Regions from separate parts of the Streptomyces sp. NPDC107521 genome, predicted to be linked through region 4. Evidence: riboswitches for the same ligand, from Rfam matches in the RefSeq annotation. Region 4 holds a riboswitch; each other region holds the start of a gene.
The links. Region 4 has a riboswitch for cobalamin ahead of ACZ7LB_RS04500 (ABC transporter substrate-binding protein). Riboswitches for the same ligand answer to the same signal wherever they lie in the genome.
Positions count from the first base shown of each region.

Region 1: it holds a riboswitch for cobalamin, as region 4 does, so the genes downstream of both, ACZ7LB_RS14150 (acyl-CoA thioesterase) here and ACZ7LB_RS04500 (ABC transporter substrate-binding protein) in region 4, are expected to answer to the same signal.
Region 2: it holds a riboswitch for cobalamin, as region 4 does, so the genes downstream of both, ACZ7LB_RS26275 ((2Fe-2S) ferredoxin domain-containing protein) here and ACZ7LB_RS04500 (ABC transporter substrate-binding protein) in region 4, are expected to answer to the same signal.
Region 3: it holds a riboswitch for cobalamin, as region 4 does, so the genes downstream of both, ACZ7LB_RS02840 (cobalamin biosynthesis protein) here and ACZ7LB_RS04500 (ABC transporter substrate-binding protein) in region 4, are expected to answer to the same signal.

Region 1 covers NZ_JBVKAT010000008.1:5,900-13,174, reverse strand. Annotated here, with positions in the region: gene ACZ7LB_RS14155 (GNAT family N-acetyltransferase) at 203-766, shown strand; gene ACZ7LB_RS14150 (acyl-CoA thioesterase) at 870-1,328, opposite strand; cobalamin riboswitch at 1,379-1,599, opposite strand; gene ACZ7LB_RS14145 (AfsR/SARP family transcriptional regulator) at 2,455-5,502, shown strand; gene ACZ7LB_RS14140 (AfsR/SARP family transcriptional regulator) at 5,992-7,275, opposite strand, start outside.
Region 2 covers NZ_JBVKAT010000021.1:69,168-76,442, forward strand. Annotated here, with positions in the region: gene ACZ7LB_RS26245 (hypothetical protein) at 1-355, shown strand, start outside; gene ACZ7LB_RS26250 (ApeA N-terminal domain 1-containing protein) at 427-1,902, opposite strand; gene ACZ7LB_RS26255 (helix-turn-helix domain-containing protein) at 1,976-3,226, opposite strand; gene ACZ7LB_RS26260 (ATP-binding protein) at 3,378-3,794, shown strand; gene ACZ7LB_RS26265 (hypothetical protein) at 3,791-3,952, shown strand; gene ACZ7LB_RS26270 ((2Fe-2S)-binding protein) at 4,367-5,116, opposite strand; gene ACZ7LB_RS26275 ((2Fe-2S) ferredoxin domain-containing protein) at 5,113-5,532, opposite strand; cobalamin riboswitch at 5,595-5,715, opposite strand; gene ACZ7LB_RS26280 (sulfite exporter TauE/SafE family protein) at 5,860-6,603, opposite strand; gene ACZ7LB_RS26285 (rhodanese-like domain-containing protein) at 6,600-6,965, opposite strand.
Region 3 covers NZ_JBVKAT010000001.1:672,158-679,432, forward strand. Annotated here, with positions in the region: gene ACZ7LB_RS02830 (putative cobaltochelatase) at 1-965, opposite strand, end outside; gene ACZ7LB_RS02835 (cobyric acid synthase) at 1,039-2,547, opposite strand; gene ACZ7LB_RS02840 (cobalamin biosynthesis protein) at 2,544-3,530, opposite strand; cobalamin riboswitch at 3,631-3,789, opposite strand; gene ACZ7LB_RS02845 (hypothetical protein) at 4,068-4,289, opposite strand; gene ACZ7LB_RS02850 (inorganic phosphate transporter) at 4,333-5,667, opposite strand; gene ACZ7LB_RS02855 (class II aldolase/adducin family protein) at 5,904-6,623, shown strand; gene ACZ7LB_RS02860 (alpha/beta hydrolase) at 7,226-7,275, shown strand, end outside.
Region 4 covers NZ_JBVKAT010000002.1:310,747-318,021, reverse strand. Annotated here, with positions in the region: gene ACZ7LB_RS04515 (FG-GAP-like repeat-containing protein) at 1-1,614, opposite strand, end outside; gene ACZ7LB_RS04510 (ABC transporter ATP-binding protein) at 2,059-2,847, opposite strand; gene ACZ7LB_RS04505 (FecCD family ABC transporter permease) at 2,844-4,205, opposite strand; gene ACZ7LB_RS04500 (ABC transporter substrate-binding protein) at 4,202-5,248, opposite strand; cobalamin riboswitch at 5,279-5,446, opposite strand; gene ACZ7LB_RS04495 (hypothetical protein) at 6,224-6,385, opposite strand; gene ACZ7LB_RS04490 (hypothetical protein) at 6,600-7,275, shown strand, end outside.

The DNA.
Region 1 (7,275 bases), on a different contig from region 4:
GGCGTCCGTGTGCCGGGGGTGTCGGTCGGGGGTACTCCGGGGTCACATGGTGAGTGCGGTGCGTCGCGGCTTCGGTCGTGATGGTGAACCGACGGCCACGGCGGGGCGCGGGGAGGCCCGTCCGCGTGCCGGACCGGGGGAATGAGGACGACGAGGGCGAAGGCGGGGCGCTGCGCCCGCCCGTGGAGGGAAGGGGATACGGATGCTGTTGCGTGATGTCGAGTACGGGGACGTCGACGCCTACGTCAGGATGCGGTGCGATCCGGTGATGATGGCCGAGCTGGGCGGTCCGTTGCCCCGGGAGGGCATGGAGGAGAAGGTCCGGCGCGATGTCGAGCGGGCGCGGGCCGGGACCGACTGGACCAGGATGATCGTGCCCGACGCGGCCCGACCGGGGACGGTCGCGGGCACCGTCACCCTGTGGCCCCACCACACCGGGGCCGGGCTGATCTCCGAGATCGGGTGGATGGTGCTGCCCGAGTTCCAGGGACGGGGGTTCGGCAGGCGGGGCGTCCGCATGCTGCTCGAACAGGCCCGCGACGACGGCCGGTGGGGGCTCGTCCACGCCTTCCCCGCGACGACGAACGCCCCGTCGAACGGCATCTGCCGCGGTCTCGGGTTCCGCTTCCTGGGGGAGGAGGACGTGCCCTTCGCCGACCGGGTCCTGAGGAGCAACCACTGGGTCGTCGACCCGCGTACCGATCCGGTCCGACGGCGGTGCGCGGCGCCTCCCGTCCGTGTCACCCCGCCGCCCCGGACGGAGTGACGCGGAGGGCGGGAGTGACGCGGAGACGGGGCGGGCCGTCCGGGGGGTTCCGTCCCGGGCGGTCGGTACGGCCCCGGGCGGCCCCGGCCCGACCGGGCGGGGGTCAGTCCCCGGCCGGCGGCGGGGAGGCGAGCGCGGGGACGGGGCGGGGGGTGCCGTCGGCGTCGATGGCGACGAAGGTCAGTGTCGCCGTGGCGACCTCCGTCGTCGGACCCGAGTGGTTCCAGCGTTCGGCGGTCACCCGGACCCCGACCGTCATCGACGTCCGTCCGGCCCGCCGGAGGGCCGCCCCGACGCTCAGCAGGTCGCCGGCCCGCACGGGGGCCAGGAAGGTCATCCGGTCGACCGAGGCGGTGACGGCGGGGCCGCCCGCGTGCCGCCCCGCGGCGGCGGCCGCCGCGTCGTCGATGAGCCGCATCATCACACCGCCGTGGATGGTGCCGTACAGATTGGTGTCGTGCTCGCTCATGATGTGGGCGAGGACCACCCGTGAGTCGTCCGGGGTCTTGGTACGACGGGTGGTGGATACGGGGGCGGGGACGGTGACGGTGGGATCGGCCACGTCAACTCTCCTTCGCGAGTCGCGGCGGAACGTTTCCGCGCGCCGGACGTCCCGGGCGCGGGCAGCGGGCAGGTCTTCGGACTCGCGGGCGCGCCACTCCTCCCGGAGGGCTCCTACTGGCCGTCGCTTCCCGGCCCCGTCCGGGGCCAGTGCTGTATGACGGCGGTCGTTCCCGCTCACCGCTGCGGGGCAGTCCCGGATTCCCACCGGGTTCCCTCTTGCGACGCCTCCCGTCGGGCCGACGGGGCGAACCGGCTGCCCGGTCAGCCTACGCGGCGCCCCTGACCGGCCGGGACGCCAGGGGGAGGCGGGCCCCGTCGGCGTACGCGGGACACGCCCGCCGATGGGCGGTCCGGTGCGGGACCGGATGCCGCCCTTCGCGCCGTCGGGTCCGGGACCGTACGCGGTCCGGTCGCGCCGTCCGGCCCCGCCCGTACGCCGTCCGGTGCCGTCGTCCGGTCCGGAACCGAGTGCCGCCCGGCGGCCCCGTCCGGCCGCCGGCCGTGCCGCCCGGTCCGGCCTCCGTCCGTATGCCGCCGCCCCGTCCCGCTCCGCCGTCGTCGGCGTCCCGCCCCGTCGCCGGCGTCCGGCCCGTCCCGTACGTCGCGCGGTCCTGCCGTCCGGCGCCCGTCCGTACGCCTTCCGGTCCCGCCGCCGGGCGCCGTCCGTGCGTCGGCCCGATCCCGCCCTGCCCGCCCGCCTCCGGGCCGGGCCCTCTCGACCGCCTCCGGACGTCCGGCCCCCCTCGCCGCACCCGGGCCGGGCCCCGCCCGCGGCCCCGCCCCCGGGTCGTCCCCCGGCCGTGCCCGCGTCGTGCGACGGGCGTCGGACCGTGGGCGCGGGTGGCGCGTGGAGTTTCTTCTTCCGGGGTGGCGCAATTCGGCCGGAAAATGCCGGTGGAAAACTGAACACCGCTCACTTACGCCTGCGGAGAGTTTCCCGCACGAGCCCCATTCCGGCCGGATGCGTCTCCCTTACCGACGGTTCGCCCCGCGTTACCGCTCGGTAGCCGCATTCGTCGTCGTATCGTTGGCCGCGTGGGGGGTGGCGTCCTGGGTCGGGGTGGCAATCAGGGCGGTCGGACTACTGCTTCCGCCGTCCGGGAAGCACGGGGGGCAAGGGGTACATGGAGAAGCGGCTGGAATTCCGCGTCCTGGGACCGCTCGACGTGCGCGCCGGAGAGGATCAGGTTTCCCTCGGCGGCCACCGGCACCGCACCATTCTCACGCTCCTGCTGCTCGCGCCCGGCCATGTCGTCCCGGTCGACACCCTGATCGACGCCGTGTGGGACGAGCGGCCGCCCGCCACCGCGCGCACCCAGGTCTCCATCTGCATCGCGGCCCTGCGCAAGGTCTTCAAGAGCGTCGGCTGTCCGGACGAGATCATCGTCACCGCCCACCCCGGCTACCTGCTGCGGCTCGGCCGGCACTCGCTCGACACCGTCGAGTTCGCCGGGCTCGTCGCCGCGGCCGAGGCGGCGGTGCGCGAGGAGCGGCTGTCCGAGGCCGCCCGCGCCTACACGGAGGCGCTGCGGCTCTGGCGCGGACGGCCGTTCGCCGGTGTCACCGCCCACCGCGCCGAGGACGAGGCCCACCGGCTGGAGGAGTTGCGGCTCAACACCTTCGAGAACGCCACCGAGGTGCGGCTCCAACTCGGCGACCACCAGCGGGCGCTGCCCGACCTCGCGGCCATGGTCCGCAGACACCCGCTGCGCGAACGAGCCCGCCACCAGCTCATCACCGCCCAGTACCGCTCCGGGCGGCGGGCCGAGGCGCTGGAGACGTTCCAGGAGGGGCGCCGGCGGCTCAAGGAGGAACTCGGCATCGAGCCGGGCCCCGCCCTGGCCGAACTGCACCAGGCCATCCTCCAGGACCGGCCGTCGCTCTCCGCGCCCGAACCGGAGCCCGAGCCGGTCACCCCGCACACCCCGGCCTGCCCCCCGCTGGAACTGCCGCCCGACGTCTCGCGGTTGGCCGGGCGCAAGGAGGAACTGGCCCGGCTGGGCGCCCTGCTGGATCCCGACCGCACCGCGGGCGGCCCGGCCACCGGCCTGATCACCGGCGTCGGCGGCGTCGGCAAGACCAGCCTGGCCGTGCACTGGGGGCACAGCGTCGCGGGCCTCTTCCCCGACGGCCAGCTCTTCGCCGACCTGCACGGCTACGACGAGCGCCTCGAACCCACCCTGGCCGGTGAGGTGCTGGGCCGCTTCCTGCGCTCCCTCGCCGTGCCCGCCGCCCAGATCCCCGCCGCCCCGGAGGAGCGCGCGGCCCTCTACCGCAGCCTCCTCGCCGACCGGCGGGTCCTCGTCGTCCTCGACAACGTCCGCAGCCACGCCCAGGTCCGGCCGCTGCTGCCCAGCGGCGCCGGGTGCTGCGTCCTGGTCACGGGGCGCGAACAGTTACCGGAGCTGGTGGCCTGGCCGCCGAGGGCCTGGGTGCGGCTCGGGCCGCTCTCCCCGCACGAGGCGGTCGAACTGCTGGGAGGCATCGTCGGCGAGGACCGCGTCGCCGACGAGCCCGGCGCCACCGTCACCCTCGCCGAACTGTGCGACCTGCTGCCCCTGGCCCTGCGCATCGCCGGGGCCCGTCTCGCCTCGAAGCCGCACTGGTCGGTGGCCCATCTGGTGCGCCGGCTCAGCGACGAACGCAGCCGCCTCGACGAACTGAGCCAGGGCGAGTCGCAGGTCCGGGCCAGCTTCGCGCTGACCTACCGGGGGCTCGCCGAGCAGACCGCCCGGCTCTACCGCGGACTCGGCCTGCTGGACGTCCCGGACTTCGCCCCCTGGGTGGCCGCCGCCCTGCTCGACACCGACCCGCACACCGGTGAACGCCTGATAGAGGAACTGGTCGACGCCCGGTTCCTCGACGTCGTCGGGCCCGACACGGCCGGTCACACCCGCTACCGGTTCCCCAGCCTGCTCCGGCTGTTCGCCCGGGAGCGCGCCCAGGAGGAGAGCGAGCGGGAGCGCGACGCCGTCCTCGACCGCGTCCACCGCACCTATCTGTTCCTCGCCGCCGAGGCCCACCGGCGTTCCTACGGCGGGGACTTCAGCATCATCCACGGGACCGTCGCCCGGCGGCGGCTCGACCCCGAGACGACCGGCCGGCTGCTGGCCCGCCCCCTGGACTGGCTGGAGGCCGAACGGCTCTCCCTGGTCGCGGTCGTCGCCCGGACCGCCTCCGCCGGCATGGACGAGTTCGCCTGGGACCTCACCCTCTGTGTCCTGGTCCTCTTCGAGACCCGCAACTACCTCGACGACTGGCGGGAGTGCGCCGAGCGCTCGCTCGCCGCCGTCCGCGCCGCCGGGAACGCCCGCGGCGAGGCGGCCATGCTGCACGTCCTGGGCGCCCTGGAGATGCGGCTGCGGGACTTCACCACCGCCTACCACCTCTTCACCCGGGCCCTGCGCCTGCACGAGCAGGCCGGGGAGGCGCACGGCCGGGCCCTGGTCCTGCGCAACATGGCGATGATCGACGAGATGCGCGGCGAACTGGACTCCGCCATGCGGCACAGCACCGCCGCGCTGACCGTCTTCCGGGCCGTCGGCGACCGCTCCTCGGAGGCCCACGTCCTGAACAACATGGCGCAGATCCGCCTCGACCAGGACGACGTCGACGCGGCGCAGCGGCTCAGCGAGGAGTCCGTACGGGTCTCCGCCGCCATCGGGGAGGGCGGCGCGCGCAGCCTGGCCCTGGGCACCCACCGGCTGGCCCGGGTGCACCTGGCGCGCGGCGAGTACGTGCTCGCCGAGGAGGCCCTGCTGCGGGTCATCCACATCGTGCGGGGGCAGATGGACACCCTCGGTCTGGCCCACGGGCTGCTCGCCCTCGGCGAGGCGCGGACGGGCGCCGGGCGGTGGCGGGAGGCGCGGGCGACGCTGCACCAGGCCATGGAGGTGGCCGCGCTGCTGGACAGCCCGCTCGTCGAGGGCCGCATCAAGCTCGCCCTGGGCACCCTCGGCGGGAAATGCGGCGACCCGGACGAGGCCCGGCGGTATCTCCTCGGGGCATTGGCGGATTTCGACCGCATCGGTGTGCCGAAGTGGAGGGCGCGGGCGCGCACCGCCCTCGCGGAACTTTCCGGTAAGGAAGCCGGGCGCGGGCGACCGGTGGACGGAAAGGAAAACGGTGGCATTCCGGTTGGGGAGGATTGTCTTTCTTTACCGGAAGGCTGAACGATAATGAGCGGAAATCCCTCTTCTCTAGCGTAAGTGCCAACATTCCGCGAGGGGGAGAAGAAATGCCGAACAACCATGTGGTCCGTCCGCACGCCATGAAGCCGCCCACCGCCCCGCACGCCGCCCGGATGTTCCGGGGCGACGACGAGAGCTGGCACTGACCGCGCGCCGGGTCCATGACGAGGCGGGCCGCGGGGCCGTGAAGGGCTCCGCGGCCCGCCTCGTGCGTATCGGGGGCGTCGGGGGCGCCGACCGCCGCCCCGGACTTCGCCGGCCGTCCCGGATGCCGTCGCCCGCCCGCCCGCCTTTCGGGGCCGGGCGCCGGACGCCGTTCGCGGGGTCCGCGCCCGCCGTCCGGGCCGAGGGCGCGTCTCCTCCGTACGGCCCGGTGTCCCCGTCGGCGTATCGACGGCGGACGGCGCCCGCCGTGTGTCGGCGGGCGCCGGTGGACCGTGTCCCCGTCGAGGGTCCTTCCGCCGTGCCGGGTCAGCCCGCCGCCGAGGTGGGGGAGGGGAGCCGGGACGGCGCGGGCTGGGCGGCGGCGAACAGCAGCACCAGCCCGTGGAAGCGGTAGAGGGGGCGGCCCCGCAGGTCCACCCCGCACAGGTCGAGCAGTGTCCCGTCCACGAGCTGCTCCAGCCACCGCTCCGCCGTCGCCTCGGTGGTGCCGAGGAGGCCCGCCGCCCGGTGGGCGGGGAAGGGGCCGTCACCGGCCCCGGCGAGCCGGGCCAGCACCGCGCGGGCCTGGGCGGGCAGGGCGTACAGGGAGGGCCGCAGGACGGCGGCCACGTCCAGCCCGCCGAAGGACAGCTCCCGCAGCCGTGTCCCCGGGTCGGCCATCCGCTGCGCGAGCCGGGCCACGGGCCAGAACGGCCGGGCGGTGAGGCGGCTCCCGGTGATCCGCAGTGCCAGCGGCAGTCCGCCGCAGTAGGCCAGCAGGTCGTCGGTGGCGTCCGGTTCCGCGAGCAGGCGCGGCCGTCCGGCCGCCGCCGCCAGCAGTTCGAGCGCCGCGGCGTCCCCGAGCGGCGCGAGCGCGAGGGTGCGGGCCCCGGTCACCTGGACGAGCCGGGTACGGCCGGTGATCAGCACCACCGCGTCCGGGAGCCCGGCCAGCAGCGTGTCGAGCAGCCGGCCCCGGGGCGCGCCGTCCAGCACCACCAGCATCCGTCGGCCCGCGGTCCGGGCGCGGCACAGCCGCACCAGGTGCTCGTGGTCGGCGCGGTCGTCGGCGGTCCGGACGGCGGGCCGCGCGGGGCCCGGCTCGCGGAGCTGTTCGCCGAGGTCCCGCAGGAGGTCGGTGAGGACGTCGTGCGGGCGGCGGGGCCGTCCGTCGGGCTCGGACAGCGCGGCGAAGACCCGTCCGTCGGGGAAGTCCCCGGCCGACAGGTGGGCGACGCGCGTGGCGAGGGCCGTCTTGCCGATCCCGGCCATCCCCGTGACCAGCAGCCGACGGGGTGCCCTGCCTGCGGCGGACTCCGCCAACTGGGAGCGCAGCAGGGCCACTTCGTCGTCGCGGCCGACGAAGCCTTCGGCGTCCGGCGGCAGGGTGTCGGGGGCGCGGTGCCCGGCGACCGGATCGCGGGCGCCGCGGGTGGCGCCGCCGGGACCGGGCCCCCGGGTGCCCTCCAGGATGGCCGCGTAGGCGGAGCCCAGGCCCTCGCCCGGATCGATGCCGAGCTGCTCGGCGAGCAGGGAGCGGCCCTCGTAGTAGCTCTGGAGGGCGTCGCTCTGCCGTCCGCTGCGGTAGAGGGCGGTCATCAGGTGGGCGCG
Region 2 (7,275 bases), on a different contig from region 4:
GGAGACCGAGGCGGACGCCCTGGTGTGGGACATGACCTCCGAAGTGGAGCGCCAGGGAGGGGAGTTCCCCGGCGTGGACACCACGTACAGCGCGGCCGTGAATGGCTGGGTGCGGCTGTACGGGGAGGAACGGGACCGGCTGCTGAAGATGTGCGACCTCGCGGCCCGCATGGGCGTGGAAGAGCGCCTGGTGACGCTGGCCGAGGTCCAGACGAAGATCATGTTCGAGGCGATGAACCGGGCGCTGGACGCCCTGGAACTGACGGCCGCGCAGCGCGCCCGCGTCCCGGAGGTGATGGCCGGTCTCCTGCGGGGCATGGCCGCCGAGGGGCGGCCGGAACTCCCCGCCGCCTGAACACCAGGAAGCCGTAGCCCGTGAGCGCTGCGGCTTCCTGCGTGTAACGAGAACCCAGGCGAGCCGATTGATCAATCAGATTCCTCGAAGACTCGTTTCACTACGTCATCTGGGCACCCCAGGATTCTCAGTGAATGAGCCCGTACTGCCAATTCGAGGATGCGCACCACTTCATCAAGTTCGAACGCATCGTAGCCTCGCGTGCCGTGCGCAAGGTTATTCCGAACGATGCGCAGCGCATTTGCCGGTGTTTTTACTGAGGGGTTGGACATGGCCTCTGTAACGAGTGAGGTCGCCGCAATGCGGTCCATGATGTCAACAGGGAGCGCGCCAGTCATGGACTTCAATACGGCATCGAGGCTCGTGGGAGGGTTCTTCGAAAGGAACTTCTTCAAGAATTGCATCACGTCGCGGTCAGCTACGCTGCTCAGGCTGTCAATGACCTGATCTCGCTTGGATAGATGGCTAAGCCGGCGTTGGTCGTACTCGTTGCGGGTTTCGTATCCGTGCAGACCTTCCAATGCTTGGATTAGCAGCAAGAAGCGCGACCGTGGGTGCTGGTCGTGTGCGTGCAACATTGAGCCATATGTTTCCACCAAAGGGTGGTGCTCTGCTGAATATTTGCGCCATTCGAGAACCAGGTCCAAAAGGGATAGTTCGTCAGCTTTAGCTCTGATGGCACTCCGGTGATTCCTAACGTCTTTTTCTGAGCTAGCAAATGGAGCCTGCGTGATACCGGTGCCGTACACCTGGTACTGACCCGCAATGTCAGTCAGCCTTACTGCTACGTACGTCAGATCCTGGGGCTTACCAGTTGCGATTGAGCTGATCCGTCGGAGCGGCTCTATGAACTCGTCAAATGCAACCCGAAGCGATACGCCTCGTTGAAAGGTGACCGTCGCTACCGGGCTAAAACAAAGGCGAAATTCAAATCCGTCTGCGGTTCGCATTCGGCCGTTGTAGCCAACGGAAAGCTCCACGCCTTCCTTTGACCACTCAGCTCGTGCTTCCAGGTTAAGATTGGCACTCCACAAACCCTTGGGATTGTCCGGATGTACGCCTGGAGTCTGCACGCTCGCGATTGGTGCAGTTCCGGTAAGTGCATCGAGTGCTGTTATCTGAAATTCTATTGACGACACAAGGGGGATTTCATTGTCATGTTCGGGCGCCATTTGTGGACTGCGCCGACCAAAGAATTCCCCACCTTTGCTCAAGAGGGCCGCGCTGCCAGTCACGTGCCCTTGGTTCATGGTCCAGTAAGTAATGTGGGCGTCAAGAAGGATTACTGATCCACCATTGGCCAATGTCCCTGATAGGACTGGAGCTTCTACAACCTGCGGGAAAGAGAAGGAGAACACTCCTTCTTGGGGCTCGTCGCGGTTTAGCGGAAGGCGGCCATACACGGAACCCTTTGGCGCACGGTTCGGCAGTACTTCCAATTGGCCTGGGAGTTCAGTGCTGCCCCCCTTTCCGTCGGGGATATTCCATGTGCACAAATAGTCATCCGGCTCGTATGACAGGCGCAGTGGTGTCTGCTGATCGGGCAAAGTTCCTCTTTCCTCGACGCCTTCGCTGAAGGCACTTTGCTAGCTTGACCGACCGGAAACGAGTGGCGTACCCCTAAGCCAGCAGCAAGTGTCCGTAGTCGGCCAGTACTTCGCGCGCCTCGGGCACGTCCTCGTAATCCTTCAGCCGGTGGAGGACCGTCCGGGCCCGTTCCGCCGTGCGCTCCGAGGAAAGATCGCCGGACGTGTCGATGACGCGGCGGGCCTCTTCAGCAGCCTGCTCGGGCTCGTTCGCGTCCGCCAGCGCCACGGCCAACCATGAGCGGTACAGCGCGACCTCCCGGGCGTGGGTGGCGTCGTAGCGTCCCAGCACGTCCTGGAGTAGCGGCACCGCGCGCAGCGGGCGGCGCAGCTCGGTGAACACCCGGGCGTCCATGACCTCCAGCTCCTCGCGGTTCACCCAATAGGCCCACGTCGGCGCGGGAGGGCCGTCCGTGGCATCCAGCGCGGCGTGGGCCTCCCCGAGAGCCCGCAGGGCCGGTTGCGCCTCCCCGGCACGCGTGTGCGCCCAAGCCACGCGGTCCAGGAACAGGGCGCGGGTTGTGGCCGGAGCGTCCGGCCCGGCCTCGGAGACCGCTGCCTTCGCCAGTTCCAGGCCCTTCCGTTCCCGGCCGCTGTTCGTCAGGTGGTAGGCGAGGCTGCCCGCGAGTTGTGCCACCAGCGGCGCGTCCCCGGCCTGGCGGGCGGCCGAGAGTCCGAGCCGGTAGGCGTGCTCCGCGTCGTCACCCCGACCGGCGTCGGAGGCGATCCATCCGGCGATCTGGCCCAACTCCCCGATCTGTACGAGCAGGCCGCGCCCCGTCTCCTCGGAGTGCTCGGACTCGCGGTACAGGCGGACGGCGGCGCGCAGCTCGCGGAAGGCGGGGGCGATCAGGTCTCCGCCGGACAGCACATCGTCCGCGAGCCGGAGGCCGTGGACGCGAGCCGCCAGGCCGTCCACGGTGGTGGCGCCGATCCGACGGCCACGGGGGGTCGCCAGGGGCTCCAGCGCGTCCCCGTCGGGCAGAAAGTCCGCGAGGGTGGCCGCGACCCCGGGAAGGGTGGCCTGAGCATCCCCCCGGGCGTACGCGGCGGCCTGCTCCAGCTCACGCAGCGGCACACCGAGTACCTGGGCGAAGGTGGGCAGCCACGCGTCCGGGATGCGCTCCCCGCGCTCCCATCGGGAGACCTCGTGCCGTGTGATCGACTGGGCGCCGGACACGGCGCACAGCACGGCGGCGAACTGCCGCTGCGAGCGGCCGGAGTGCCGCCGCAGATCGGCGAGGTAGGCGCCGAACTCGCGGCGTCGCTCGGTGGTGTCGCTCATGGTGGCCCCCTTCCGTATCTAGTGTGGCCCCTCCCTGGCCCCCTGGTTGGCTCCTCCGCATGATCACGCACCCCGGTTACCTGAACGCGAAGCGCCCCGGCGACCGCGCGAACGGCCCCGGGGCTGGCCGATCTGAAGGAAGCAGACCGACATGCCGCAACCTACAACCCGGGCCCGCCAGACCGGGCACCCCGGGTACAGCGAGACCCTGCCGAGGCAGCCCGAGAGCGCAGCCACCGCGCGGCGCCTGCTTCGTACCGCCTGTGCCGTCTGGGGGCTGGACGCATTGGCCGAGGACGGGGCGCTGATCGTCTCCGAGTTGGTGGCCAACGCCGTGCAGCACGCCCGGCGGGAATCCATCCGGGTCGTCATCGACCGTCCCGGCGCTGCGCGGGTACGTGTCGGCGTCGCGGATCTCTCCCGGGCGCGGCCGTTGCAGCGCGAAGCCGACGACAGTGAAGAAGGCGGGCGCGGTCTGCGCCTCGTGGCGGTGCTGGCCGCCGACTGGGGCACGGATGAGCGGCGCTGGGGCAAGATCGTGTGGGCGGACCTGGAGGGGCGCGGGTGACCACGGGAGAGACCCCCGGCCGCAGCGCGGCGCGCGCCCATCTGTCCCAGTTGATCGAGCTGTTCGGCACGGACGGATGCCTGCGGATCAGTACGGCCCCGGCTGAACCCGAGCCGCCCGCCGTCGGCGCAGAGGCCGAGGGCGACGAGCAAAACTGACCGCCCCAAGGCGCGGCGAAGCCCCGGCCGGTGAACTCCACCGAGCCGGGGCTTCGTCGTCTCACGCAGATCTCACGGACTCCGTGGAACGAGCCGGAAAAGCTGGCCCTGACCTGGACGTTTGTGCACTCCCCGGAACTCACAGACCTCTGTGGACGGTGTTTCGTTCACTGGGGGTCAAGGGGTCGCAGGTTCAAATCCTGTCGTCCCGACTGGAGACAGTCGCGGGTCGGGGCCGGTTCCGGAGTCATCCGGAACCGGCCCTCGGTCATTTCCGGGCACCGGCCGGGGACCGGCGCCCTCGGCCGGGGCCGACGGGCCACGAGGGACGGACCCGGCGGGGCGGCTTTCGGCGGCCGTGTCCGGCCCCGGTCCGGGCCGCTCCGACCGCTGTCCGGCGCGCTCCGACGTGCCTCACCGCGGCGCCCGCCCCCGCGCGCGGCCGGCGAGACCGCAGTCGCCGCACTTCGAGCCGTCCGGCGCGCGGTAGTAGAGGCAGCAGCTCAGGCGGCGGAACGTGAGGTCGGGGCCGGTGAGCGTGCCGGTGCCCGCCAGGCGTCCGGTGTCCAGCAGCGTGGTCGTGAGGTCGGTGAGCGGTCCGCGTGCGGCGGGGCGGTGCGCCAGCAGGGCGCGGGCCGCCTCGGCGAGCGCCGACGCCGAGTTGCCGTCCAGCAGCCGCGGGGCGACCTTCACGCGCAGGCCGTCGGCCAGCGCCGACAGATGGCGTGTCACCTGCTGGTACAGCGCGTGGGCGGGGCCGTCGTCGAGCCGGTCGACGTGCAGTCCGGCGGGCCGGGGCAGCCGGAGGGCCGGTCCGTCGTCGGCCCGTTGCAGCCCGTCGAGGTCGAGCACGATCCCGTGCAGGACGACGCAGGCCAGCGCCGGTGACCAGAGGCGCGCGGCATGGCCGAGCTGGGCGATGGAGACGTCGACGCGCGGCTCCCGGGTGCGGTGGCGGCGGGCGACGGCTTCGGCGAGGTCGGTGAAGCCCTCCGCGTAGGAACGGGCGACCGGGTGCCAGCCGTCGTCCCGTCCGCCGGTCCGCAGGGCGAAGAAGCCGCCGAGATCCGCCACGTCCCGCAGCGCGGCGGTGACGGACGCGGACGAGGCACGGGCCCGGTGCGCGGTGCCGACTCCTCCCCGGTTCTCCGTCCGCACGATCACGAGGCCGTACGCCGTCGGGCCGTACGCCGTCGCGGCGGCGTGATGGCGTAGAGGTCGAGGATGTCCGGCAGGGGCGCGACGCCCGGTCCGCCGGCGCGTGCCCAGGCGGCGACGTCCTCGGTCGCGTCCGGGTCGTTGACCAGGCCCAGCCAGACGGGCCGGGCCCCGGCGGCCCGGCCCGCGGCGGAGGGCAGTACGACGACGACGTTGGCCTGGTCGCAGACGTCCAGGCAGGCGGACACCCGCACCGGGACCTGGGCGCGCAGACGCGCCGTCTGGGCGGCGTGGTCGACGCCGGTCACCTTGGGGCTGCCGCAGCAGCAGTCGCGGCACACGACGACACGGCACGGCACGGGGCCGTCCGCCGCTCCGGTGGGGGTGCCGTCAGTGGTTCGTCCGGTCGGCGTCGCGGGCATGCGGTGCCGTTCCTCTCTCCGGGGAGATCCGCCCCGTGGTTCGTCGAGGGGGCGACCGCGTGAGTCTCCTGGCTCTCGGGTCGATGCCCGTCCCGGCCTTCCGGCCCGCTGGGGCCGTGGCCGTCCTGGGATCCGCTCGCCGATCACAGTGGCGGGACCGCGCCGGATTCACACCGGCTTCCTCGTTCCGCCGTCGCCCTTGTCGCCGGCCATCCTGCCATCGCGGGGCGCGCCCGCACCACGGTGCCCCACCCGGCCCGGTGGAGCCGGGACCGCGCGGCACCGCCCGGGACCGGCACGGCGGGCGGCACGGAAGCGGCGGAGGGGTCAGACGAACGCGTCGGCGAGCATGAAGGCCGCGACCGCGAGCAGGGCGTAGGCGAAGACGCGCTGCAGCGTGTTGCCGCTGAGCCGTCGCGCATGGCGTTTGCCGTCCCAGGCACCGAGGATCGCGGCGGCGGTGAAGGGCGCGATGACGGCCCAGTCCAGATGGACTCCGGTACCGGCCCGGGCGCCGAGCGCGGCGGCGGAGTTGATGGTGATGACCAGCAGACTGGTGCCGATGGCCCGGCGCATCGGGAGGTTGAGCACCCGCGTCAGGGCGGGCACGGCGAGGAATCCGCCGCCCACACCCAGCAGCCCGGTCACGGCGCCGAGCCCGGCACCGGCGGCACCGGCCCCGACGGGGCGCACCTCGCCCCCGGCCGCGGCGGACGAGGGACGCAGCATGCGCAGCGCGGCGAGTCCCGCGACGGCGGCGAAGGCGACGGTCAGCCCCGCCTGGGGCAGATGCCCGGCGGCCGTACCGGCGAGCATGGCGGGGACGATGCCCGCCGCCGCGAACAGCAGTCCGGTCCGCCAGGCCACGTTGCCGTCCCGGGCGTGCCCGGCGAGCGCGGTGACGGACGTCAGGGTGACGATGATCAGGCTGGTGGTGATCGCCTCGGCGGGCTCCATGCCGATCAGATAGGTCAGGGCCGGGACGGCCAGAACGCTGCCGCCACCGCCGAGGCCGCCGAGCGCCAGGCCGACGACGGCTCCGGCCACCAGCGCGAGGATCAGGGCGGTCATGCCACCGAGCCCTCGTCGCCGCTTCCGCCGACCACCGGGTATCCGGCGGCGGCCCACTGCTTCATCCCGCCCTTGACGTCCACCGCCTCCGCGCCGCGCGCACGGAGCAGCTCGGCGGCCTTCTGCGAGCGGTTCCCGCTGCGGCATATCACCGTCAGCGGCCTGCCCCGGGCGGCCTTCGGCAGCGCCGCCCCCGTGACCAGGGCGGACAGTGGCGCGTGCATCGCGCCGGGCGCCCGCCCGGCGGTCCACTCGCCCCGCTCGCGGACGTCCAGCAGGACGTCCGGGGCGTCGGCGCCCAGGGTGCGCCGACGGGCCTCCTCGACGGTGACGCGCTTCTTGTCTCGGGAGAACGGGAACATCACGGGACCTCTTTCGTGCGGTCGTGCGGGTACGTCGTGCGGGAGCCGGAGCGGCCACCGGCGGCCCGGGACCGGGTGCGGTACCGGGCGGCCGCCCGCTGGGCCGGTGACGACGGGCCGACCCGGTGGCGGAGCGGAGTCGTCGACGGCGACCGCCCCACCGGCGGCGGCGTCGAGAACGGGGAGGCGTCGAGAACGGGGGGAGGCGGCGGTTCCGCCGCGCGATGCCTCCGCGAGGGGCTGCCGGGACCTGGGCGGCCCGCTCCGCGTGGCGCGGACGGTGCCCTCGGCGGCCGGCCCCGCGCGGTGC
Region 3 (7,275 bases), on a different contig from region 4:
CCGGGGGCGTCGAAGGGATTGCGGCGGCGCCGGTGCGGCAGGGCCAGCAGCGCCGCCCGGCGCACGTCCTCGGCCAGCACCTCGGTCCGCCCCGCCCACGCGGCGAGCGCGGTCGCGGTACGGGCCATCACGATGTCCGCGCGCATCCCGTCCACCTCGAACGCCGCGCAGGTCGCCGCGATCCGGCGGAGCGCCGTGTCGTCCAGCCGCACCGAGGGCAGCAGGGCGCGCGCCGCCACGATCCGCTCCCGCAGCGCGGCCTCCTCCCCGGCCCAGCGCGCGGCGAAACCGGCGGGGTCGTCGTCGTAGGCCAGGCGGCGCCGGACGACCTCCACCCGCTGCTCCGGATCGCGCGAGGCGGACACCTCCACGGTGAGCCCGAAGCGGTCCAGCAGCTGCGGACGCAGCTCGCCCTCCTCCGGGTTCATCGTCCCGACGAGCAGGAAACGCGCCGCGTGCCGGACGGAGACGCCCTCGCGCTCGACGTACGAGGCGCCCATCGCCGCCGCGTCCAGCAGCAGGTCGACGAGGTGGTCGTGGAGGAGGTTGACCTCGTCGACGTAGAGGATGCCCCGGTTGGCGGCGGCGAGCAGGCCCGGCTCGAAGGCCTTCACGCCCTCCGCCAGGGCCCGTTCGATGTCCAGCGCCCCCACCAGCCGGTCCTCCGAGGCACCGACCGGCAGTTCGACGAGGGCGGCGGGGCGCTCGGCCGCGGGGGGCGAGCCGTGCGGGCCGTCGGGGCAGGACGGGTCGGGGGAGGCGGGGTCGCAGGCGAAGCGGCAGCCGGGCACGACCGCGAGGCGCGGCATCAGCGCGGCCAGCGCCCGTACGGCGGTCGACTTGGCGGTCCCCTTCTCCCCGCGCACCAGGACCCCGCCGACCCGCGGGGAGACCGCGTTCAGCAGCAGGGCCAGCCGCAGGTCGTCCTGGCCGACGACGGCGGTGAACGGATAGGGCGTGCTCACGCGGCGGTCACTCCTTCGAAGGGGGTACGGCGACGGGGCCCGGCACCGTGCGGCGCGGGCCCGGGGGCGGGGCTCACCCGGGTGCCCCGGGCGGAACGAAGGGGAGTCCGGGAGGGGCGCCGGACTCGATGAGGCGCCAGAGCGCGTCGGTGTCCGCGTGCTCCTCGATCAGATCGCCCAGCAGGTCCAGCTGCCGCTCGCGCAGCGCGGCGAACGAGGTGTCCGGGGCGGGGACGAAGCGGCGTCCGGCGGCGGCGGCGACCTCGCGCAGGAACGCCCGCCGGAAGCCGTCCGACTCCAGCGAGCCGTGCCAGTGGGTGCCCCAGGTCTGCCCGGACCGGCAGCCGTCGAGGAAGGGCTCGCCGCCCGTCACCCGCGCGACGCCGTGGTGGATCTCGTACCCCTCGACGCGTTCCCCGAGGGCCTCGCCCACCGGCCGGGCGAGGGTCTTGGCGGGGGCGAAGCGGACCCGCACGGGCAGGACGCCGAGCCCCTGGACCCGGCCCCGGCGGCTCTCCACGTCGTCCTCGATCTCCTCGCCGAGGACCTGGAAGCCCCCGCACACCCCGAGCACCGGGCGGCCCTCGGCGGCCCGGCGGACGAGGGCGCGGGCCAGTCCCCGCTCCCGCAGCCACTCCAGGGCGCGGACGGTGCCCCGGGTGCCGGGCACGACGACGAGGTCGGCGTCCGCCAGCTCCTCCGGACGGTCCACGAACCGCACCACCACGCCGGGTTCGGCGGCCAGCGCGTCCACGTCGGTGAAGTTGGACATCAGCGGCACCGCGCACACCGCGACCCGCAGCACCTCCTCGCCCACCGGCGGGGCGACGGCCGACTCCCGCACGGTGCCGCGCAGGGAGACCCGCAGGCCGTCCTCCTCGTCGATGCCGAGCCCGTGCCGGAAGGGCAGCACGCCGTAGGTCCGGCGGCCGGTCAGGCCGCGCAGCATGCCGAGGCCGGGTTCCAGCAGGCTCACGTCGCCGCGGAACTTGTTGACCAGGAACCCGGCGACGAGCGCCTGGTCCTCGGGGGAGAGCAGGGCCACCGTGCCGAAGAAGGAGGCGAAGACGCCACCGCGGTCGATGTCCCCGACGACCAGGACGGGCAGTCCGGCGCCCCGGGCCACCCCCATGTTGACGATGTCGTTGCGGCGCAGGTTGATCTCCGCGGGGCTGCCGGCGCCCTCGCAGACCACCGCGTCGTGGGTGGCCCGCAGCTCGGCCAGGCAGTCGAGGACGGTGCCGAGCAACTGCCGCTGGCGTCCGCCGTGGTAGCCGCGGGCGCTCATCTCCCCGACCGCCCGGCCGAGCAGGACCACCTGGCTGCTGCGGTCGCCGCCCGGCTTGAGCAGCACCGGGTTCATCAGCGCGGTCGGCTCCAGCCGGCAGGCCTGCGCCTGCATCGCCTGGGCCCGGCCGATCTCGGCCCCCTCGCGGGTCACGAAGGAGTTCAGCGACATGTTCTGCGCCTTGAAGGGGGCCACCTTCACGCCCTGCCGCACCAGCCAGCGGCAGATCCCGGCGGTGACGACGCTCTTGCCCGCGTCGGAGGTGGTGCCGGCGACCAGGAGACCACCGCTCATGACCGGCCCCCCGTCCGGGGCCCGGCGGCGCGGCGGCCCGGAGCGGCCACCCGGTGCGCGAGCAGCCGCGCGCCCGCGCACACGCCCAGTGCCAGCCAGCCCACACGCCGGGAGAGCCGTACGGCCCGGTCGATGTCGCCGGTCCGGACGGGGCGCCCGGCGGCGCCGTTGAGCACGGGCCGGTGCTCCACCCGGCCGGCGTAGGAGAGGGTGCCGCCGAGCCGTACGCCGAGGGCACCGGCGAACGAGGCCTCCACCGGGCCCGCGTTGGGGCTGGGGTGGCGTCCGGCGTCGGCCCGCCAGGCGCGGAGGGCGCCGCGCGGATCGCCGCCGGAGGCGGTCGCGAGGACGGCGGTCAGCCGGGCGCCGGGCCATCCGGCGAGGTCGTCGAGGCGGGCGGAGGCCCAGCCGTACCGCAGATGGCGGGGCGAGCGGTGACCGACCATGGCGTCCAGGGTGTTGGCGGCGCGGAAGCCGAGCAGCCCCGGCACCCCGGCCGCGGCCCCCCACACCAGGGCGCCGACCACCGCGTCCGAGGTGTTCTCGGCGACGGACTCGACGACGGCGCGGGCGATCCCGTCGGCGTCCAGGGCCTCGGGGTCCCGCCCGCACAGGTGCGGCAGCCGGGCCCGGGCGGCGCCGAGGTCCCCGGCCTCCAGGGCGCGGCCGACGGCGCGCGCCTCCCGGGCCAGCGAGGTGCCGCCGACGACGGCCCAGGTGGCGGCGGCGGTCAGGGCGACGGAGGCGGCGGGGGAGCGGCGTACGGCGCGGGCGGCGGCGGTGCCCAGCGCGGCGACGCCCCCGGCGCACACGGCGGTGTGCAGGGCGCCCCAGCCGCGGTGGTCGTGCCACAGCCGGCGTTCCACGGCACCGGCGGCACGGCCGAACAGGGCGACGGGGTGCCCGCGGCGGGGATCGCCGAGGAGCAGGTCACCGAGGAGGCCGGCGGCGGCACCGTACGCGAAGACGCGTTCGGCGCGCACGGCTCAGCCGGTCGCGGGGCGGGGGAGCGGGGTGCCGGGGTACCTGGGGCGTCGGGCGCGCATGGCGGTATGTCCTCACTCAGGGTGTCCACGCCCTGGTTCGACGGAACCGGCGGTGGGAGTTCCTGGCTCCCGGGACCGCGCGCACCGCGTGGCGCGTGCCGTCCCGGTGACAGTGGCGGGACCGCGCCGGAATCGCACCGGCTTCCTCTCCAGCCGCCGTAATGGCACCGGGAAGTCCACCACGGTCCGCGAAGGCCCGTCAACTCGCCGTTGACCTGCGCGGGGTGAGTGTGGGAAGCCCCACACGGCGCGCGGGCCCCGGACGCGGCGCGCACGGCGCGGGACGGGCGGGCCGGGGCGCCGCGGACGCACGGGAGCGGCGCGGGGCGTACGGGGCCGGCGGACGGGCGTGGGGCGCGCGGGGACGGCGGCGCGGGGGAACGGCGGCGCCGGGCGCGCGGGAAGGGCGAAGAGGCGCGGGGGCGTACGACGGTGTCCCGCCGTACGCCCCCGCGCCCCTTCGCCGACGCCGGGTCAGGCGACGATCAGGTAGATCCCGTAGGTCACCGCCGCGGCGCAGGCCGCGAAGCAGGCGTAGGCGGCGGTGACGGCGAGCGTCGCCGGCTCGCCCTGGGCGGCGGCCCGCTCCCGGTGGGAGAGGCCGACGATGCCGAGGGTGAACAGGGCCACGAGGGCCACGGTGACCACGAGGCTGACCCCGAAGACGGAGCCGAGGGCTGCCCAGTCGATCTGCATGGTGGTTCTCTTCCTTCGCTCCCGGGCGGACCCGGACGCGGGCTCAGACGGCGGTGGGTGCCGAGGCGGAGGGGGTCTTGGCCTCGGCGGCGGCCGGGACGGCGGGGGAGGGGGCCGGGATCTCCGCGGCCAGCGCGTCGGCGGCGAGGGCGTCCGCGGCGAGCGCGTCGGCGGTCAGGCACTCGACGGCCGCGTCGGTGGGCGGCGGGGTGACGGCGGCGATGGCCTGGGTGACGACCCCGTTCGGCTCCGGCTCCGGGTGGTGGTGGCCGTGGCCGTGCCCGTCGACGACGTTGGTGTGGTCGATGACCTCGCGCCGGGAGATCCGCCAGATCGCGAAGCTCGCGGCGATCAGGAAGACCGCGACCGCGGCCGTGCCCCAGTCGCCGAGGCGGCAGACCCACTCGGCGATCGCGGCGACCAGGGCCGCGGCCGGGAGGGTGAGCCCCCAGGCGACGAACATGCGGGTGGCCGTGGACCAGCGGACCACGCCGCCCTTGCGGCCGAGGCCGGCGCCCATCACCGCACCGGAGACCGAGTGCGTGGTGGAGAGCGAGAAGCCGAGGTGGGAGGAGGCCAGGATGACCGTCGCGGCGCTGGTCTGGGCGGCGAAGCCCTGCTGCGGCTGGAGGTCGGTCAGGCCCTTGCCCATGGTGCGGATGATGCGCCAGCCGCCGAGGTAGGTGCCGAGCGCGATGGCGAGGCCCGCGGACAGGATGACCCAGACCGGCGGGTCGGAGGCGGGGGCGAGGGCGCCGCCCGCGATCAGCGCGAGGGTGATGATGCCCATGGTCTTCTGGGCGTCGTTGGTGCCGTGGGCCAGCGAGACCAGGCCGGCGGAGGCGATCTGCCCGGCGCGGTAGCCCTTCTCGGCGGCCCGGCCGTCGGCGCGGCGGCCGAGCCGGTAGGTCATCCGGGTGGCGAGCATCGCCGCGACGCCGGCGACGATCGGGGCGGCGACGGCGGGCAGCAGCACCTTGGTGACGAGCACGCCGCCGTGGACCGCGCCGAGGCCGGCCGAGGCGACGGCGGCGCCGATCAGACCGCCCATCAGGGCGTGCGAGGAACTGGACGGCAGGCCGACCAGCCAGGTCAGCAGGTTCCAGAGGATCGCGCCGACCAGGGCGGCGAAGATGACCTCGGGACGGATGCCGGTCTCGTCGACGAGACCTTTGGAGATCGTGTTGGCGACCTCCACCGAGAGGAAGGCGCCGACAAGGTTGAGGACGGCGGACATGGCCACCGCAACCTTGGGCTTGAGCGCACCGGTCGAAATGGTGGTTGCCATCGCGTTCGCGGTGTCGTGGAAACCGTTCGTGAAATCGAACGCGAGTGCGGTTACCACCACAATCGCGAGGATCAGCGAGAAGCTTTCCATTTACCCAGGCAATCGTTCGAGGTCATTGGCGCGACGAACCTAGGTAACCATGGTGAACGGAAGATGAACTGGATAGGGCGTCGTGGTGTCCGAAAACGGGGCCGGGACCTCCGCGGCCGGACGCGCCGCGTGCGCGAGCCGGTGCTCTCCGGAGACGCCGCTGGCAGGATCGCCGCGGGACCGCCCGCCGGGGCGGGCGACGGGGTGCCCGGCGGCACCCGGGAGGAGGCGCGATCGTGACCGAACCGCAGCGTGCGGGAGCGGAACCGGAACCCGGCGCGGGGCCGGAACCGGAACCGGGGGCGGCGGGGGACGCCGAACGGGCGGAGGCGTGGCGGGCCCTGGTCGCCGCCGCCCGCCGCACGGTGGCCGACGGACTGGTGGTCGGCACCTCCGGGAACGTCTCGGTACGGGTCGGGGACACCGTGCTCGTCACGCCGTCGGGGGTGCCCTACGACCGGCTGACGGCCGGGGACGCGACCGGCGTCGACCTGGACGGGCGGCAGGTGCTCGGCACCCTGGTCCCGACCAGCGAACTGCCCATGCACCTCGCCGTGTACCGCGCCACCGACGCCCGCGCCGTCGTCCACACCCACGCCGTCCACGCGACGGCCGTCTCCACCCTCGTCACCGAGCTGCCGCTGGTCCACTACATGGCCGCCGCGCTGGGCGGCGCGGTCCGCGTCGCCCCCTACGCCGCCTTCGGCAGCGAGGAACTCGCCGCGCACACGCTGGACGCCCTGGCGGACCGCACCGGTTGCCTGCTCCGGAACCACGGCACGCTCACCCACGGCGCCACCCTGGACCAGGCGTACGACCGCACCGCGCAGCTGGAGTGGATGTGCCGCCTCTGGCTGACCGCCTCCTCCGTCCCCGGCCGCGCCCCCACCCTGCTCACGGAGGCCGACCTCGCGGAGGTCTCCCGGCGCCTGGCCGCCTACGGGCAACGCCCCTGACGGACCGTCGGGGGGAAGGGAGGGGAGGTAGGGGGAGGGGCTCGCGGCGCCGTGCCGGGGGCGGTTCACCGACGGTCGGGGCGCCGTGGCGGCGGGGTTCCCCGACGGCGGGGTGCCCGGGCGGGGAGGCGGCCACCCGGGCGGCTCGGGTGGTCCGGGTGGTCCGACGGGACGGCGGCCCGGTGCGGAGGTCGGCCGGGTGGTCCGGCGGAGCGACGGCCCCGTGCGGCGGCCGCACGGCTTGCCCGAAGCCGGGGCGGCCGGAGGCAGAAGAGGCAGAAGAGGCCGAGGAGGCCGAGGCCGGAGGGGGCTGCGGAGACCGGAGCCGGGCCGTGGAGGCCCGAGGGACGGAGGTCCAAAGTGCCGCGGAGGCCGGAGGGGTGGAGGCCGGAGAGGCCGGAGGGGCTGGAGGGGACGGGGAAGCCGCCCCGCACCCCGGTCGCGCTCCCGGACCCCCTGCTCCCCACCCGTCACCCCCCTCACCCCGCACCTCCCGTCCCGGGCGTGGAGCGTCGCCCCGGGGGTACCGGAGGGGTGGCCGCCGTCACCCCCCGCCGGGTGTTCCGCTGGCCGGTCGCGGAGTCCACCGGGAGACTGACGCCATGCGCACTGCCACAGCAACGGCCGCCGCCGTCACCGCGGCCCTGGCGGC
Region 4 (7,275 bases):
GTACACCGACGGGCCCGGCCGTCCGGTCAGCACGTCGACGGAGTCGACGCCGCCCCCGGCCCGCAGCCACAGCGTGGTGCCCCAGAGCGCCGCCACGGACCCGGTCGTCGTGTACACGGTGCGTCCGGTGTCGAGGTCGACGACCCGGGTCTCCGCCGTGCCGGTGGAGGCGTTGGCGCGGCCGGTCAGCGCGGCGAACCGGCCACTGGCCGCGGTGGCCGTCAGATAGGTGCGGGAGCCGTCGATCCGGGTGCCGGGCATCTTCTGGGAGGGCCCGAGGACCCGGGGCTGCGCGCCGGCGTCCACGCCGTGGCCGGAGACGACCGTCCTGCCGTCGCCGGTGTCGAGCAGGACCGGTCCCCTCGCCGGGTAGTTCTCCAGCGGGACCCGGCCGCGGTCGGCGCGCGTCCCGGTCGCGGCGGACCCGGCCGCCCCGGTGTCCCGGGTGTGCAGATACGTCCAGTCGCCGACCGGGTCGTTCTCCACCGTGGTCAGCCGGCCCTGGGCGAGGGTGAACCGGGAGACGGCGCGGACGGTCCGGCGGGGGTGCGCGTCGGCGATCCGGCGCACCGTCACCCCGCCGCCCCGGGCGGCCTCGACGAGGTGCACGCCCCAGCGATCCGTGTCGGGACCGCCCGCCACCAGGAGCCCGCCGGCGGGGGTCGCCACGGCCCGCCGCGACGTCCTGGCCAGCAGGGTGCGCGGCGCGGAGCCGTCCAGGGGGACGGCCTCGACGCGGGAGACCGCGCGGTCGGTGGAGTTCCGGCCCAGCTCCGCGACGTTGCGGGAGACGATGACCGAGCCGCCGACCAGGCCCAGCACCTGGGTGACGTCACCGACGGGCACGGACCGCACGGGGGCGGCCGGGTCGGCGCGGGAGGCGGCGTACAGGGTGCCGTCGTAGAACCACACCAGGTGGGTGGGGCCGAGCGCGACGAGGTGGTACCAGCTCGGCACCTGGTACGGCAGGCGGACGACGCGGCCCCGGTCGGCGTCGAGCCATCCGGTGACCTGGCTGCCGCCCGCCTCGTAGCGCACCACCTGGCCGTGCGCGTCGGCCGCGCCGATGGCGGGCCACAGGGTGGCGCCGGCCGGCACGCCCTCCACCGCGCGGTCGGCGACGGAGCCGTCCTCGCGCGCGTCCAGCAGGTGCCAGGAGCGGCCCGTGCCGGGCGTCCCGGACGTGGTGACGACGGTCGACCCGAGCGTGCTGAAGTAGGAGTGCCCGTCCGGGAGTCCGACGACGGTGACCTCGCCGGAGGCCATGTCGCGCAGGGTCACGGTCCGGGCGGCGGGGTCGTGGTGGGCGACCACGTCCGAGCCCGCCCCGGTGGCCGGGTCGGCGTACCCGTCCCCGCCGTCCGGGTCGACGACCGTGTCGGCGCCGTCGTACGTCGTCCACAGCCGGCCGCGCCCCCGCTCGTGGCGCAGGAACCCGGAGGGCCCCGCGCTGAGCAGGTCCGTGGCGGGGACCATGGCCGTGGCGGCCGGGACGATCGCGTCACCGGCGGCGGCCGCGTGCGCGGAGCCCGCCGGGAGGGTGCCGAGGCCGAGGGCGAGCGTGAGGGAGACAGCGGTGGCGGTGGCGCCTCGTAGAAGGGCACGTCTGCCCATGCGGGGACCTCTCCGGGACGGTGGACGAAGCCGTGGAGGACCGCGCGCACACCGTCGGACGGCGGGCCGCGGAGCGGCGGCACCGCGCGGGACGTACCGGCACCCCCCCCAGGCGAGTGGCCGGATCCTAGCACCCCGCACCCGTCTGACCTGCGGCTGGTGCGCCGGGGCGGGCCGCCGGGAGGCCGGAACCGGCCCGTCCGCGGGGGCGGTGCGGAAGGGGCGCGGGGCGGGGCATGACGGGGCGTGACCGGGGCGCCCGCAGGGGCTCGGGGAGGGGAGCCGCGCGCTTCCCGGCACGGCCGCCGTCCGGCAGGCCCCGGTCCTTCCTCCGGTCCGGCACGCGCCGGTGCCCTCCGTCCCGCCCCGGCCACCGCCCTCCGCCCCGGCCCGCCCCGTCGGGCGCCGTCGGGTGCCCAGCGCCGTCCGGCCCGCGTCCGGCCGTCAGCCGTCCCCCGCCTCCTCCGGGAGGAACGTCACCTGCGGTGCCCCCGTCCGGGGATGGACGGCGACCTCCGCCGCGACCCCGTACACCTCGGCCAGCAGCCGGGGGGTGAGCACCTCGGCGGGCGGGCCGGAGGCGGTGACCTCGCCCCCGGACAGCACGTAGAGGCGGTCGCAGTAGTACGCGGCCAGGTTGAGGTCGTGCAGCGCCAGCAGCACCGTCGCGGGCAGCCGGCGCAGCGTGCCCAGGACGGACAACTGGTGCCGGATGTCCAGGTGGTTGGTGGGTTCGTCGAGCACGAGGAGGGCGGGCCGCTGGGCGAGGGCGCGGGCGATGAGGACGCGCTGGCGCTCGCCGCCGGAGAGCCGGTCGAAGGGCCGGTCGGCCAGGTGGACCGCGTCCACGGCGGTGAGCGCGGAGCGGACGAACGCGGCGTCCTCGGGGGTGTCGCCGTCGAGCAGCCGCTTGTGCGGGGTCCGGCCCATCGCGACGACCTCGCGGACGGCGAGGTCGAAGTCGGCGGCCGGTTCCTGCACCACCGCCGCGACGGTCCGGGCCAGCCGCCGCACCGGCAGCGACCAGGCGTCCTCCCCGTCGACCAGGACCCGGCCGGAGCCGGGCCGCAGCACCCGGTAGACGGTGCGCAGCAGGCTGGACTTGCCGCTGCCGTTGGGACCCACCAGGCCGATGGTCTCGCCCGGCCGGGCGGTCAGGCTGACGTCCCGCACCAGGGCGCGCGCCCCGGCGGTCAGGGTGACGCCGTCGAGGGAGAGCCCGGCCGCGCTCATGCCGCCCCCCGGCCGGTGCCGCGCCGGGCGTCCCTGCGCATCAGCCACAGGAAGAACGGGCCCCCGCACAGCGCCGTGAGCACCCCTACGGGGATCTCCAGCGGGGCGGCGACGGTGCGCGCCGCGATGTCCGCCCAGACGAGGAAGACCGCCCCGCCGAGCGCCGCCGTCGGCAGCACCCGGCGGTGGTCGCCGCCGACGAACAGCCGCACGATGTGCGGCATCATCAGGCCGACGAACCCGATCGGCCCGGTCGCCGCCACCAGGACGCCGGTGACCAGGGAGAGCAGGACGAACATCCGGGCGCGGAACCGGCCCACGTCCAGCCCCATGGTGGTGGCCGCCTCCTCCCCGGCCAGCAGCAGGTTCAGCCGCCGGGCCTGCGCCATGAGCACCCCGAGCCCGAGCAGCAGGGCCGCGCAGGGCAGCCACAGGGTGTCCCAGGCGACCCCGCCGAGCCCGCCGAGGGTCCACGCGAGCACCGCGCGGGCCTCGTTGCCCCGGTCGGTGGTGAGCAGCAGCAGGTCGAGGACCGCGGTGAGCACCGCCGCGACGGCCACCCCGGACAGCACCAGGCGGGCGGAGGTGATCCGCCCGCCGGTGCGCGCGGTGGCGTAGACGAGGACCAGCGCGGCGAGCGCGCCGAGGAACGCGGCCAGCGGCAGGGAGACCGGGCCGAACAGGGTGACACCGAAGACGATCACGGTGACCGCGCCGAGGGAGGCGCCCGAGGAGACGCCCAGCAGATAGGGCTCGGCGAGCGGATTGCGCACCAGGGCCTGCAACGCGGTGCCGACCACCGCGAGCCCGGCGCCGGTCACCGCGCCGAGCAGCACCCGCGGCGCCCGGACGTCCAGCACGATGGTCTCCCGCGCCCGCGGCCAGTCCGGTTCCCCCGGGGCGGCGCCGAGCGCGTGCGCCACGATGCCCCACACCTGGCCCGGCGGGACCCGCACGGAGCCGACCGCCAGGCCCGCCGTGAGGGAGACGAGGAGCAGGGCGCCGAGCACGAGCAGGGCGACGGCCGGGGCGGTACGGCGCGCGGCGGGCTCGGCGGGCTCGGCGGGGTCCTGGGCGGGCCCGGTGCCGGGGGCCTCGGCGGCTCCGGTGCCGAGGTTCTCGGCGGTCCCGGTCCCGGTCCGGGTGCCGGTGCCGGTGGGCCCCGGTGGGGATCCGCCAGGCCCCGGCGGGGGACCGGTGGGCTCCTGTGGGGGACCGGTGGGGTCGGGGGCCGGTTCCGCGCGGTCGGGGTCCGGGGCGGCGCGGTCCGGGTCCGGCCCGGAGGGGTCCGCGTTCCGCCCGGGGGTCCGCCGCCGTCCTCCCCCCGGGGCCCGGGCCCCGGGGGCGGCGCGGGTCACCGGAAGCTCTCGGGGTGCAGCCCGCGGGCCAGGTCCTCGACCGCGTGCGCCGAGCGGATGCCGACCAGGGTGGCGGTCAGCGGCAGGACGACGAACCGCTTGTCCCGGATCGCGGGCACGTCGGCGAGCGCGGGCTGGGACAGCAGGAACCGCTTCTTCCGCTCGACGCTCCCGGCGCTGTCGTCGGCGTAGTCGTAGATGGCGATGACCTCGGGGGCGCGCGCCACGACCTGCTCCCAGGAGACGTCGCCGAAGACGTCGTCGAGGTCGGCGAAGACGTTCCGGCCGCCGGCCAGCCGGATCAGTTCGGTGCCCAGGCTCCGGCCGCCCGCGGTGAAGGCGGTCTTGTCGCCGCTGTCGTACACGAAGACGGGCACCTCGGGCTCGCCGCGCACGGCGGTGACGGCCCCCTCGACGCGGTCCTCCAGGTCGGCGACCAGCTTCCCGGCCCGGTCCGGGACGCCGAAGACGGTGCCGATGGTGCGGATCTCGTCGTAGGTGTCCCGCATCGTCACCCGCTTCCCGCCGCAGTACTCGCGGTTGAGGTGGGTGTTGATCCCGGCGTCGGCGAAGGCCTTGCGGGACCGGCCCTGGCTCTCGTCGAAGGCGCTGGCGTAGCCGCCGTAGACGAGGTCGGGATCGGCCTCCAGCACGGTCTCGAACGACGGCTCCCGCGCGGCCAGTTCCGGGACGGCCGCGTACTCCTCGGCCAACTCGGGCAGGACGGCGGAGTCGGGGAAGGCCGTGCCGACCATGCGGTCCGCCAGGCCGAGGGAGAGCATGAGCTCCGCCGGGTGCTGATGGATGGTGACCACCCGGGACGGCGGCCGGTCGTACGTGGTGCGCACACCGCAGTTGTCGACGGTGACGGGGAACCCGGCGGCGGGCCGGGCCGCCGGCTTCCCGTCGCCGTCGTCGGCCGGTCCGCATCCGGCGAGCAGGGCGACGGCCGCGGTGAGGGCGGCGGCCGCGGCACGCGCCGGGCGGCGCCGACGGGCGGGGGTGGAAGAGGACAGGGGGGCATGGGGCATGCCGTCGTACACGTAGAGCCTCCTGGGGAGTCCGCGCTCCTCGGAATGGGCCCGCGACGGACCAGTGTCCTGACTCCCGGGTCGACGCCCCTTCGCACACGACGGTGTGCGGAGCGGACGCGCTCCCCGGTCACAGTGGCGGGACCGTGCCGGACTCGCACCGGCTTCCTGACTCCCGTCGCGGCGATGACCTGGCGATAGTACGTTTCCCGCGTTCGGCGCCGACAGGGTGGTCGGGCCGGGGCCCGGCCCGGCCGCGCGCGGGGGCGGCCGGCGAGGGGCCCGGGGCGTGCGCGCCGGGGCCGTGCCCGGCCCCGCCGGGCAGCGGGCCCGGGGCCCGGCCGGGGAGCGGTGCGGGACCGGCCGTCGGGCTCGGGGGCGGGGTGCGGGTCCGGAGCCGGGACGCGGGCGCGGGGGTGCCGGGACGCGAGTGGGCGGGGGTGGCCGGTGGTCCCGTTCCGGCCCACGTGCCCGCGCCCGGTGCGGCGGCTCCGCGCTTCCGGCGGCGGCCGGCCCCGCGCCGGTCCCGGTCCGGCGACGGCCTGGACACGTGCGGGCCCGGACCCACCGTGCCCGGACCCACCGTGCCCGGGACCCCGCGCGGGCCCCCACCCGGCGACGCGCGGCCCCCGTGAGGGCCCGGACCCACGGTGCCTCAGGTGCCGCGCGATTCCGGAGCCGTGATGCCCCGGCCGCCGCGCGGTTCCGGCGGCAGCCTGGTCCCGCGGGCCGGGCGGCAGGCGGCTCGGCCCCTGGTCCCGCGGGCCGGGCGGCGGCCCGGAAACCCGGGGCGGCGGCCCGGAAACCCGGGGCGGCGGCCAGGGGCCCCGGGTGTCGGGCAGCGCACCCGGGCCCGGCCTCCCGCCCCGGGGGCCGGTGGCGGACCTGCCCCCGGCCCCTGCCCCCGGCCCCCTGCCCCCGGGTGCCGGGTGCCGGGTGCCGGGTGCCGGGCGGTGGCCGGAACCCCGGACCCGGCAACGGCCCCGGCTACCCGCTGTGGTCCTCCCACCAGGCCCTCAGCCAGGTGACCGCTGCGGCGCCGAGCGCCCCGGTGGCTCCCAGGAGCGCCCGCTGGCAGAGCCGCCGCCAGAGGGGCGGCGGGGCCGGTGGCGGGGGCTGTTCCCGCACCGGGGCACCGTGATCGTTCATCTGCGTGTTCCTCCCGCGTGTGTCGGAGTTCTCCGTGGGCCGGCCCGGACCCCAGCGTGCCGGGGCGCGGGCGCCGCCGGGAATCCCCTCCGCGTTGACACCCGAGGTCGGCAGCGGGCCGACCGTTGCCGTTCGTGGATGGCAACGGAAGCTCGCCGCCGGAAGCCCCAACGGACGTGATACTGGGCCCTGTTGAGGGGACGGTGGGTGGAGCATGGGCACACGGGACGCGGTGGGCGCGGCGCGCTTGGCACCGCTCGGGGAGGACCTCGTACCGGAGAAGCGGGCCTTCGTCGAGGACCTGCGGATGATCTTCCTCCGGCTGGGGGTGAGCGTCCGGCGGTACGCCGCGCGGCGGCACGTGGACCCCAGCACCCTGACCCGCTACCTGAAGGGCGACCGCCTCCCGGGGTGGGACTTCGTCGCCACCCTCGTCGCCGACCTCCGGGAGGAGGGGATGGCCCTCACGCCCGAGGCGGAGCAGCGGCTGCGGGAACTGCACCGCGAGGCGCTGCGGTCCAACAGGCCGGCCGGGAAGCGGCAGAAGCTGGAGGACCAGCTCGCCCGGGCCGACGAGGAGGCCCGGCGCAAGCAGGCGCACGCCCAGGCCCTGGAGGAGGCGCTGCACGACCGCGTGCGGCGGCTGTCCGAGGCGGAGGCCCGCAGCCGCGCCCTCGCCGTCGAACTCGACCGGCGGACACAGGCGCACCGGGCCGAGATCGACGTGTGGCAGGGCGAGTACGAGGAACTGGGCCGCGAGTGCCGGGACCTCCGCCAGGAGATCACCTACCTGGAGGAGGTGCTGGCCGTCACCCGCGCCGAGCTGATCGCCGCGGAGAACCAGTGCTGCGTCCTGGAATCGCAGCTGGAGACCGTGCAGGAGCTCTGGG